Regions from separate parts of the Vallitalea okinawensis genome, predicted to be linked through region 1. Evidence: a T-box and tRNA genes for the amino acid it is inferred to sense, from the RefSeq annotation. Region 1 holds a T-box; the other holds one or more tRNA genes.
What was found. The T-box of region 1 lies ahead of proS (proline--tRNA ligase). A T-box ahead of a tRNA ligase gene usually reads a tRNA of that ligase, here a tRNA-Pro.
Positions count from the first base shown of each region.

Region 2: it has a tRNA-Pro gene. The T-box ahead of proS (proline--tRNA ligase) is inferred to sense a tRNA for this amino acid. The anticodon was not compared.

Region 1 is NZ_PQDH01000006.1:6,176-10,390, forward strand. It holds gene C1Y58_RS16025 (PadR family transcriptional regulator) at 1-165, opposite strand, end outside; gene proS (proline--tRNA ligase) at 561-1,997, opposite strand; T-box leader at 2,084-2,297, opposite strand; gene C1Y58_RS16035 (metal ABC transporter permease) at 2,358-3,140, opposite strand; gene C1Y58_RS16040 (metal ABC transporter ATP-binding protein) at 3,182-3,817, opposite strand; gene C1Y58_RS16045 (metal ABC transporter solute-binding protein, Zn/Mn family) at 3,865-4,215, opposite strand, start outside.
Region 2 is NZ_PQDH01000012.1:71,198-75,412, reverse strand. It holds gene C1Y58_RS22735 (hypothetical protein) at 134-526, shown strand; gene C1Y58_RS22730 (CYTH domain-containing protein) at 763-1,221, shown strand; tRNA gene C1Y58_RS22725 (tRNA-Gly) at 1,287-1,357, opposite strand; tRNA gene C1Y58_RS22720 (tRNA-Leu) at 1,363-1,446, opposite strand; tRNA gene C1Y58_RS22715 (tRNA-Gln) at 1,513-1,584, opposite strand; tRNA gene C1Y58_RS22710 (tRNA-Arg) at 1,665-1,741, opposite strand; tRNA gene C1Y58_RS22705 (tRNA-Gly) at 1,749-1,819, opposite strand; tRNA gene C1Y58_RS22700 (tRNA-Pro) at 1,832-1,906, opposite strand; gene C1Y58_RS22695 (metallophosphoesterase family protein) at 1,981-2,475, opposite strand; gene C1Y58_RS22690 (XTP/dITP diphosphatase) at 2,456-3,061, opposite strand; gene rph (ribonuclease PH) at 3,364-4,083, opposite strand; gene C1Y58_RS22680 (GerMN domain-containing protein) at 4,070-4,215, opposite strand, start outside.

The DNA of each region.
Region 1 (4,215 bases):
CAGACGATTAAAGGCTGAATATAGTGTTGTTTCTTTGATGATATACTTTTCGTCTGAAAGTTCTTTGATGTTCTTTGATATCTCATATCCGTAAGAAGCTTCGTTTAATAATAAATACAGAATAATCGTATCATTATATCCTCGTATGACATCGCTGCTTATCAATTAATTACTCCTTCCTATCATTATTTGCATTATATAAACTAATCATTTTAGTTACATTACTTCACTTATCGTACTACGTTTGTCGTACTTCATCTGTCGTAGTAACTAAAGTATACCATAATTACTACGACAGGTAAAGTATTTTTTTTATTTTTTTAAGTATTATTAAACCACCGTGCATATAATTCTCTACACGGTGGTTCTTTGTAATCAAAAGTATTTTATTCTCATCTGTGGGTTTTAGTGTTCCATTTCCATAAGATATTTCGTAAGTTAAATTAATATCACTTTAAAATGATCACTATAAATTAGTTTCTCACTTTATTTAATTGCAAATATAGATTTATTTCCAACTATATTTAACAAATACACACCTCTTAATACTTATGATTCTTTTAATAAGCCTTACCCCAAATAACCATGTTCTCTGCCTCTTTACCGCAGCATACACATTTATCACTGAGGCGTTCTTGAACAAATGGCATACATCGTGAAGTAGCTCCTGTTTTCTCTTTGATCATGTCTTCACAGGCTTGATCGCCGCACCACATCGCTTTGATGAATCCTGGTGTTTCGTTGATCGTCTTTTCGAATTCTTCCATGCTAGTAGCCATATAGGTGTGTTCATCTCTATGAACACGGGCTTTGTCAAGAAGTTCATGTTGTAATTGATCAAGAAGCTCAGCTACTTTAGTTTCTAATTCATCAAGAGAAACAAATATCTTCTCACGGTTATCTCTTCTCACAAGAACAGCTTGATTCTTTTCAATGTCTTTTGGACCGATTTCTAATCTTACAGGAATACCTTTCATTTCACATTCAGAGAACTTCCATCCTGGACTCTTATCACTATCATCTATGTCAACACGAGCAATTTTACTTAAACGTTCTTTAAGGGCATTTGCTTTGTCAAGAACACCTTCTTTATGTTGAGCTATAGGTATTATTCTTAATTGTGTTGGGGCTATAGCAGGTGGTAATACTAATCCACTATCATCACCATGTACCATTATAATAGCGCCAATAAGGCGTGTTGTAACACCCCATGATGTTTGATGTACATGACTTAACTTATTATCTTTATCTGTGTATTGAATACCGAAGGCTTTAGCAAATCCGTCACCAAAATTATGGGATGTTCCAGATTGTAATGCTTTACCATCATGCATCAAACTTTCAATGGTATAAGTTCTTTCTGCACCTGCAAATTTCTCTTTGTCTGTCTTTTGACCTTTAATCATTGGAATAGCTAGGATGTTTTCACAGAATTCAGCATACAGGTTAAGAATATTTATTGTTTCTTCCTGTGCTTCTTCTGCAGTAGCATGAGCTGTATGTCCTTCTTGCCATAGGAATTCTAATGTTCTAAGAAATGGACGTGTTGTCTTCTCCCATCGTACAACAGAACACCATTGGTTATAAAGCTTAGGTAAATCTCTATATGATTCAATTTCGTTGGCATAATGCTCACAGAATAATGTTTCAGATGTTGGACGTACACATAATCTTTCTGTTAACTTCTCAGATCCACCGTGAGTTACCCATGCCACCTCTGGTGCAAAACCTTCCACGTGGTCTTTCTCCTTTTGTAATAACCCTTCTGGAATGAACATAGGCATATAGACATTTTGGTGTCCTGTAGCTTTTAGACGTTGGTCTAGTTGTTGTTGAAGGAGTTCCCAAATTGCATAACCATAGGGCTTTAGTACCATACACCCTCTTACACTTGAATAATCAACTAATTCTGCTTTCTTAACGACATCTGTATACCATTTTGCAAAATCTTCATCCATTGAAGTGATTGCTTCTACTAACTTCTTGTTTTTTCCCATAATTTTTTTAGCTCCTCTCATTAATATTACTAGGTTTAAATGATCTCACTAGGTTAAAAAAGGTATCAAAAAAACCTCCATCCCCACAAAGGGACCGAGGTATCCGGCGTTACCACCCTAATTGATACGTATTTTTCCATACATATCCTCTTAAGCACCTTTTAACGCAAGGTTAAACGCTGTATTCATCACACAGAACTCTGAGATGGGTTCAATAAACTCTTTATAGAAACCTTACAGCCTTGGGTCTCTTCTCTGTGATAAAAAGTCTTATTTACTACTTCTCTTCAACGTTTCTATTCGTATTTAAAATTATCTTACAATAAGGCATACTAATTGTCAAGATATAGTTGATACTTTCTACTTGACAAAATAATGCAGTATATATAATAGGCTTCCTGTCAAAATAATCGTTGCTCCAGATGGAATTTCAATATAGTAGGATATGTATAATCCTGCTACACAAATAATAATACTAATTAATATAGATAAGAACATTAAATTCCTTAAGTTACGACTATACATCTTTGCGATAGAAGTAGGTATGGTTAATAATGCAATGATCAGCACAATTCCAACAACCTTTACCACTATAATAATTGCAATGGAAATCAATACATACAGGATATACTCAAATGTCTTAACATTAAAGCCCTTCACCTTCAAATATTCCTCATCAAATAAATAGGCTTGCCAATATACAAATAAAGAGGCAATAACGAAGATAATAATAACTGTTAAAAAGGCTGTTATATAGATATCACTGGTGGAGACTGCTAAGATATCTCCAAATAAATAGGAAGTCATATCCGGTGGATATCCCGGTGTCAGAGCTATAAATAAAATACCAAGTGCCATTCCCACGGACCAAAACATGGCAATAAGTGTATCAGCTTTTGTACCGATGACATCTTTTATCTTAACAACACCTAACGCTGATAGGATAGCAAACAGAAGACCACCCATTATAGGCTCTATACCTAATAGAAATCCTAAACCAATTCCCCCGAAAGATGCATGTGCTATACCACCACTCATCATCACTAGTTTTTTCTCAACGATAATCGTTCCGATTATACCACATATGATGCTGGTTAAGATGGCAGCAACAAATGCATTTTGTATAAAAGTATATTGAAACATCATCATTCCCCATTCATCTTAGAAAATTAAATCGTAATTTCCTATTTAATTCTTCTTATACATGTGTCTTTAACTTCATAGATTTTATCTGGATAAGTACGTACTCTTTTTTGATCATGGCTGACGATGAGAACGGTTATATCTTTTGCTATGTTTTTTAATAGAGCAAATATCTCATCTGTTGTTGAATCATCAATACTGGCTGTTGGTTCATCAAGTATCAGTAAATTTGGTTTAGTTACCAATGCTCTTCCGATCAATACTTTTTGCAACTGTCCACCTGATAAAGTATTCAGAGTTCTTTTTCTTAGTTCATAAATATGCAAGTCTTTCATGATACCCTTACAATATTTCTTGTCTTTGTGGGTATATGTATAGAAAAGCTTTAATTCTTTCCTAAGACATCCACTTAATATGACTTGCTCAACACTAATAGGAAAGTCCTTATCAAATTTTGTTAATTGAGGTACATACCCTACATTTAAATTGCCATTAGTGAAAACACTTCCATTAGTAGGTTTTGTTAATCCAGTAATCACCTTGATTAAAGTGGTTTTACCTGAACCATTATCCCCTGTAATAGCTATCATTTCTTTCTCATCTATGGTTAAATCCACATTATCTAGAACACAGTTTTCACCATAAGCTACGCTTACATCATTGACTTGAAGGATCACTTCTTTCAACTCCTATTTTCTTTCCTTTATTATACACCTTTTTTCTTTTAGTTACTATTCTTGGCTATGGTATCAGTAATATTCTTCATATTATTGATATAATCTTCTGATAGGATATCAATTTGCATGACGCTACCACCAATCTCTTTGGCAATGATTTCTGCTTGCTTACTACTAAACTCAGCCTGATAGAAAATCACTTTGATACCTTCTTGCTTAGCATAATCAATAATAGATTCCATTTCTTTAGCCGTTGCTTCTTTTCCTGATACTTCTATTGCAGTCATATTAAGACCATAATCATCTGCAAAATACCCTAGAGAAGGATGATACATGATAAAAGAGGCTCCTGATTTTACATTATTTTGAATATACGTATCTAGCTCTTGCAATTCTTT
Region 2 (4,215 bases), on a different contig from region 1:
CACCTCCATGTTCCTATTATTTGATTTTTCTCTTCTTTTATTCATGTTTTTATTTATACCAACTATTACAAATGAATTTAATCATTTTTTTTGATATAATTAACTTGATTCAAACATCGGAGGTTATGACAATATGACATATTTACAACATTATGAGGAAATGATAGAACCTCAGCTTCAACAGATAGATGTCTTTATCAAGGCTCAAGATCCAATTACAGTTAATTCCTTAGCACAACTTTTATCTATTTCTGAATTAGAAATACATAGTATTGTATCTGAAGAAAACATAACACAGTTAAATAAAATGACTTTCTTTATGATCATGAAAAAGGGTTCAAGCCCAATTTGCAAGTTGTTCAATAGAGAACTTGAGCGTAAAACTTTTAATAACTATAGTATTGAAGATGTAAGTTATATCTATGATATTCCTGTTAATAAAGTCCTAGAAGCATCCAATACGATCGAGACTGATATTTTTAACTCTTCAAATATCCGTACACTTTTCTCCTATATAAAATTGTAATGAATATTACTGAACAAGTCATAAGAAGTAGCGTAAGGTTAGTTTGCCTTATGACTACTTTTTTAGTTTGCAAAATATTTCTAATCTTTGCACCCCAAAGAATAACTCCACCCATTTAGTTAAAAAATAATATGGATACCAGCCTTGTGATCTATTTAAAATTCTGTTACTTAACTTGAATATTATTAAGCATTGGGATATTATACTACTAGAAGTTGTGAAAGGAGCAGTCACTGATGGAAATCGAAAGAAAATTTATAGTTGAAGAAATCCCCTTTGAGTTAGATCAATATACTTATTCCACTATTCAACAAGCGTATATCCACACTACGCCTACGATTCGCATAAGAAAAAGAAATAATCAATATATCTTAACCCTTAAATCTAAAGGTGGTCTATTACGTCATGAACTTGAGATGCCAATAAATATTGACGAGTACGAAAGTTTGATAGCCAAAAAGGAAGGTCGTCTGATTGAAAAAAAACGATATGAGATTCCTCTTGAACGTGGATTAATTGCTGAACTTGATCTTTTTGAAGGAGAACTAGCACCTTTGAAATATGTTGAGGTTGAATTTTCTTCAGTCGATGAGGCCAAAGCATTTAAAGCGCCTGATTGGTTTGGCGAAGAGGTGACTGAAGACTATCGCTATACGAATCAAGCATTGGCAACATTAGATCAATCAAATAAATAAGAATATAAGTAAAGAGAATGACCTAAGTCATTCTCTTATGATGTATGAGTATTTGAAGATATTGAAGCGGGTGATGGGAATCGAACCCACGTATCCAGCTTGGAAGGCTGGTGTTCTACCATTGAACTACACCCGCAGGTGTGGTGCGGATGAAGGGAGTCGAACCCCCACGCCAAAGGCGCTAGATCCTAAGTCTAGTGCGTCTGCCAGTTCCGCCACATCCGCATATAATTTATAATAGTATAATAAAAATAATTCCATGTTGTTGAATCAAAGAATTCAAACAACGAACTGGGTAGGCAGGATTCGAACCTGCGGATGCAGGAGTCAAAGTCCTGTGCCTTACCGCTTGGCGACTACCCATTAGATTTTTTTAGGTTATGAAACCTTGAGTTTTATGCTAGGTGATAACTTAGCTTTAAATAAAGTACCCTTGTGTAATATGGCGTGCCTGCAGGGATTCGAACCCCGGACACGTGGCTTAGAAGGCCACTGCTCTATCCTGCTGAGCTACAGGCACATAATAAAGCGGGTGATGGGAATCGAACCCACGTATCCAGCTTGGAAGGCTGGTGTTCTACCATTGAACTACACCCGCATAATATTAAAGTCGGGGTGACAGGATTCGAACCTGCGACCTCTTGAACCCAAATCAAGCGCTCTAGCCAAGCTGAGCCACACCCCGATTGATTATTTTTTTAAAGGACGAAGAACATTATATAAAAAATCCACTAAAAAGTCAATAGTTTTTAAAGATATTTATTTAAATATTTTATTATATTCAATTATTTGCCCTTCTATCTTGCCGTTCACTATTGTAATAATACCATAAGAAGGTCCTTCATACCCTCTGGGTTGGGTTAAACTACCTGGGTTCATTAAAAAAAGGTCATCTACCCAATCATTAACAGGTACATGGCTGTGCCCAAAAAGAACACCATCAACTCCTAGCTTTTTACCATGAAGAGCTATTCGTTGTGTAGAACCCTTAACCCCATAATGGTGACCATGGGTAATGAAGAATTTCTTATCATCTATATAGATACATTTCTCATTATCTTCATTACTGAACCAATCACAATTCCCTGCAACACACTCAAAATGCAAATCATGGAACTCATAAGACAAGTCCAATGCATCATTAATGTGATCACCTAAATGAATAACGTAATCAATTCGACTCTTAATTCTCTTTAAAATTTTTCTTACTTTAGATATGTCTTTATGCGTATCACTAATGACTAGTACTTTCATTCGCTAACAAAACTTCCTTCATTTTTCTCAAAGCCTTACCTCTGTGACTGATTTCATTCTTCAGGTCTCGTGACATCTTTGCTGATGTCATTTCATATTCAGGTACATAAAAGATTGGATCATAACCAAAACCATTTTCTCCATCAGGTTGATAGGCAATACGCCCTTCAAAATTTTCTCTAACCACCTTTGTATCACCATTAGGATAAGCTACTGCAATAGCACACACAAAACGAGCTATACGTTGTTCATCAGGTACCCCATCAAGCTTATCAATAATCATTTGATTTTTTATAGAATAGGATGTCTCTTTACCAGCAAATCTAGCTGAATATATGCCTGGAGCTTTATCTAAGTAATCCACTTCTAATCCTGAATCATCCGCCAGAACAATTTTCCCTGAAACTTTCATAATTTCAGTAGCTTTCTTCAAAGCATTCTCTTCAAAAGTGGAGCCATCCTCAACTACATCAATATCAATACCAGCATCCTCCATAGAGATCACTTCTAAGCCTGTCCCAACCAAAATTTCATTGATCTCCACAAGCTTCTTTTTATTTTTAGTTGCGAAAATAATTTTATCCATCTCTAAGCCAACTTTCTATATTCAAATCAATCTAACTCGTCACCTGTTTAGAAACTCTATTAAGCTTACCTCAATTTTACTCCACCCATAGTTCTTCGTCAAGAATTAAGATCACTAATTATCATAACTGATTTATTTAATCTCAGGATATACTATCATTTTATCCAATCAATACAGAAAGCATATAAGGAATTCTATGGAGTAGTGAGCCATGGATGGCGAACCCGGCTGTCTAAGACATGGACGTCTTTCCAGCCGGTGCAATAGATTTCCTTATATGCTTGACCCTAATGCTATATTTATTAAAACTGAACTATTTCCTTTTGTATCTCAATTAAATCATTGGTCCCCTTTTCCCCTAGGGCTAACAATTCATTAAGCTGCTCTCTTGTAAAAGGAGCTTCTTCTCCAGTTCCTTGAACCTCAATGAACTCTCCTTGATCTGTCATAACAATATTCATATCCACTTTAGCGCCACTGTCTTCTTCATAACATAAGTCTAACATAGCCTCTTCATTAACTATACCTACACTTACAGCGGCAACCATACCTTTGATAGGCATTTTTTTAATAACACCTTCATCCAATAACTTCTGGCAAGCCAAAGCTACTGCTACAAATCCACCTGTTATAGATGCAGTACGGGTACCACCATCAGCTTGTATAACATCACAATCTAAGAGAATACTTCTTTCTCCTAAAGCTTTAAAATCAACTACTGAACGGATAGCTCGTCCAATAAGACGTTGAATCTCTACAGAACGTTTATTCATTTTAAGTCTGGCTATATCTCTCGTATTTCTTGTTGATGTAGCACGTGGTAACATAGCATACTCGGCAGTAACCCAGCCTTCTCCGGAATTTTTTTTGAATGGAGGTACACGATCTTCTACAGTAGCATTGCAGATGACTTTTGTATTCCCCATTTCTATTAATACTGACCCCTCAGGGTGCATGATATAGTCTTTCGTTAATTTTACTGGTCTTAATTCATCATTAGTTCTTCCATCAATACGACTCACTTTGTTTCATCCTTTCAATAAATTGCTCTTCAGTATAGTTGTTTATAAGTGTTCCTTCTGTAAATACTTCTCTGTCCTCTATATAAAAAGAGACGGTTTTTATATCTTCTAGTTCAAATACCATATATAGTA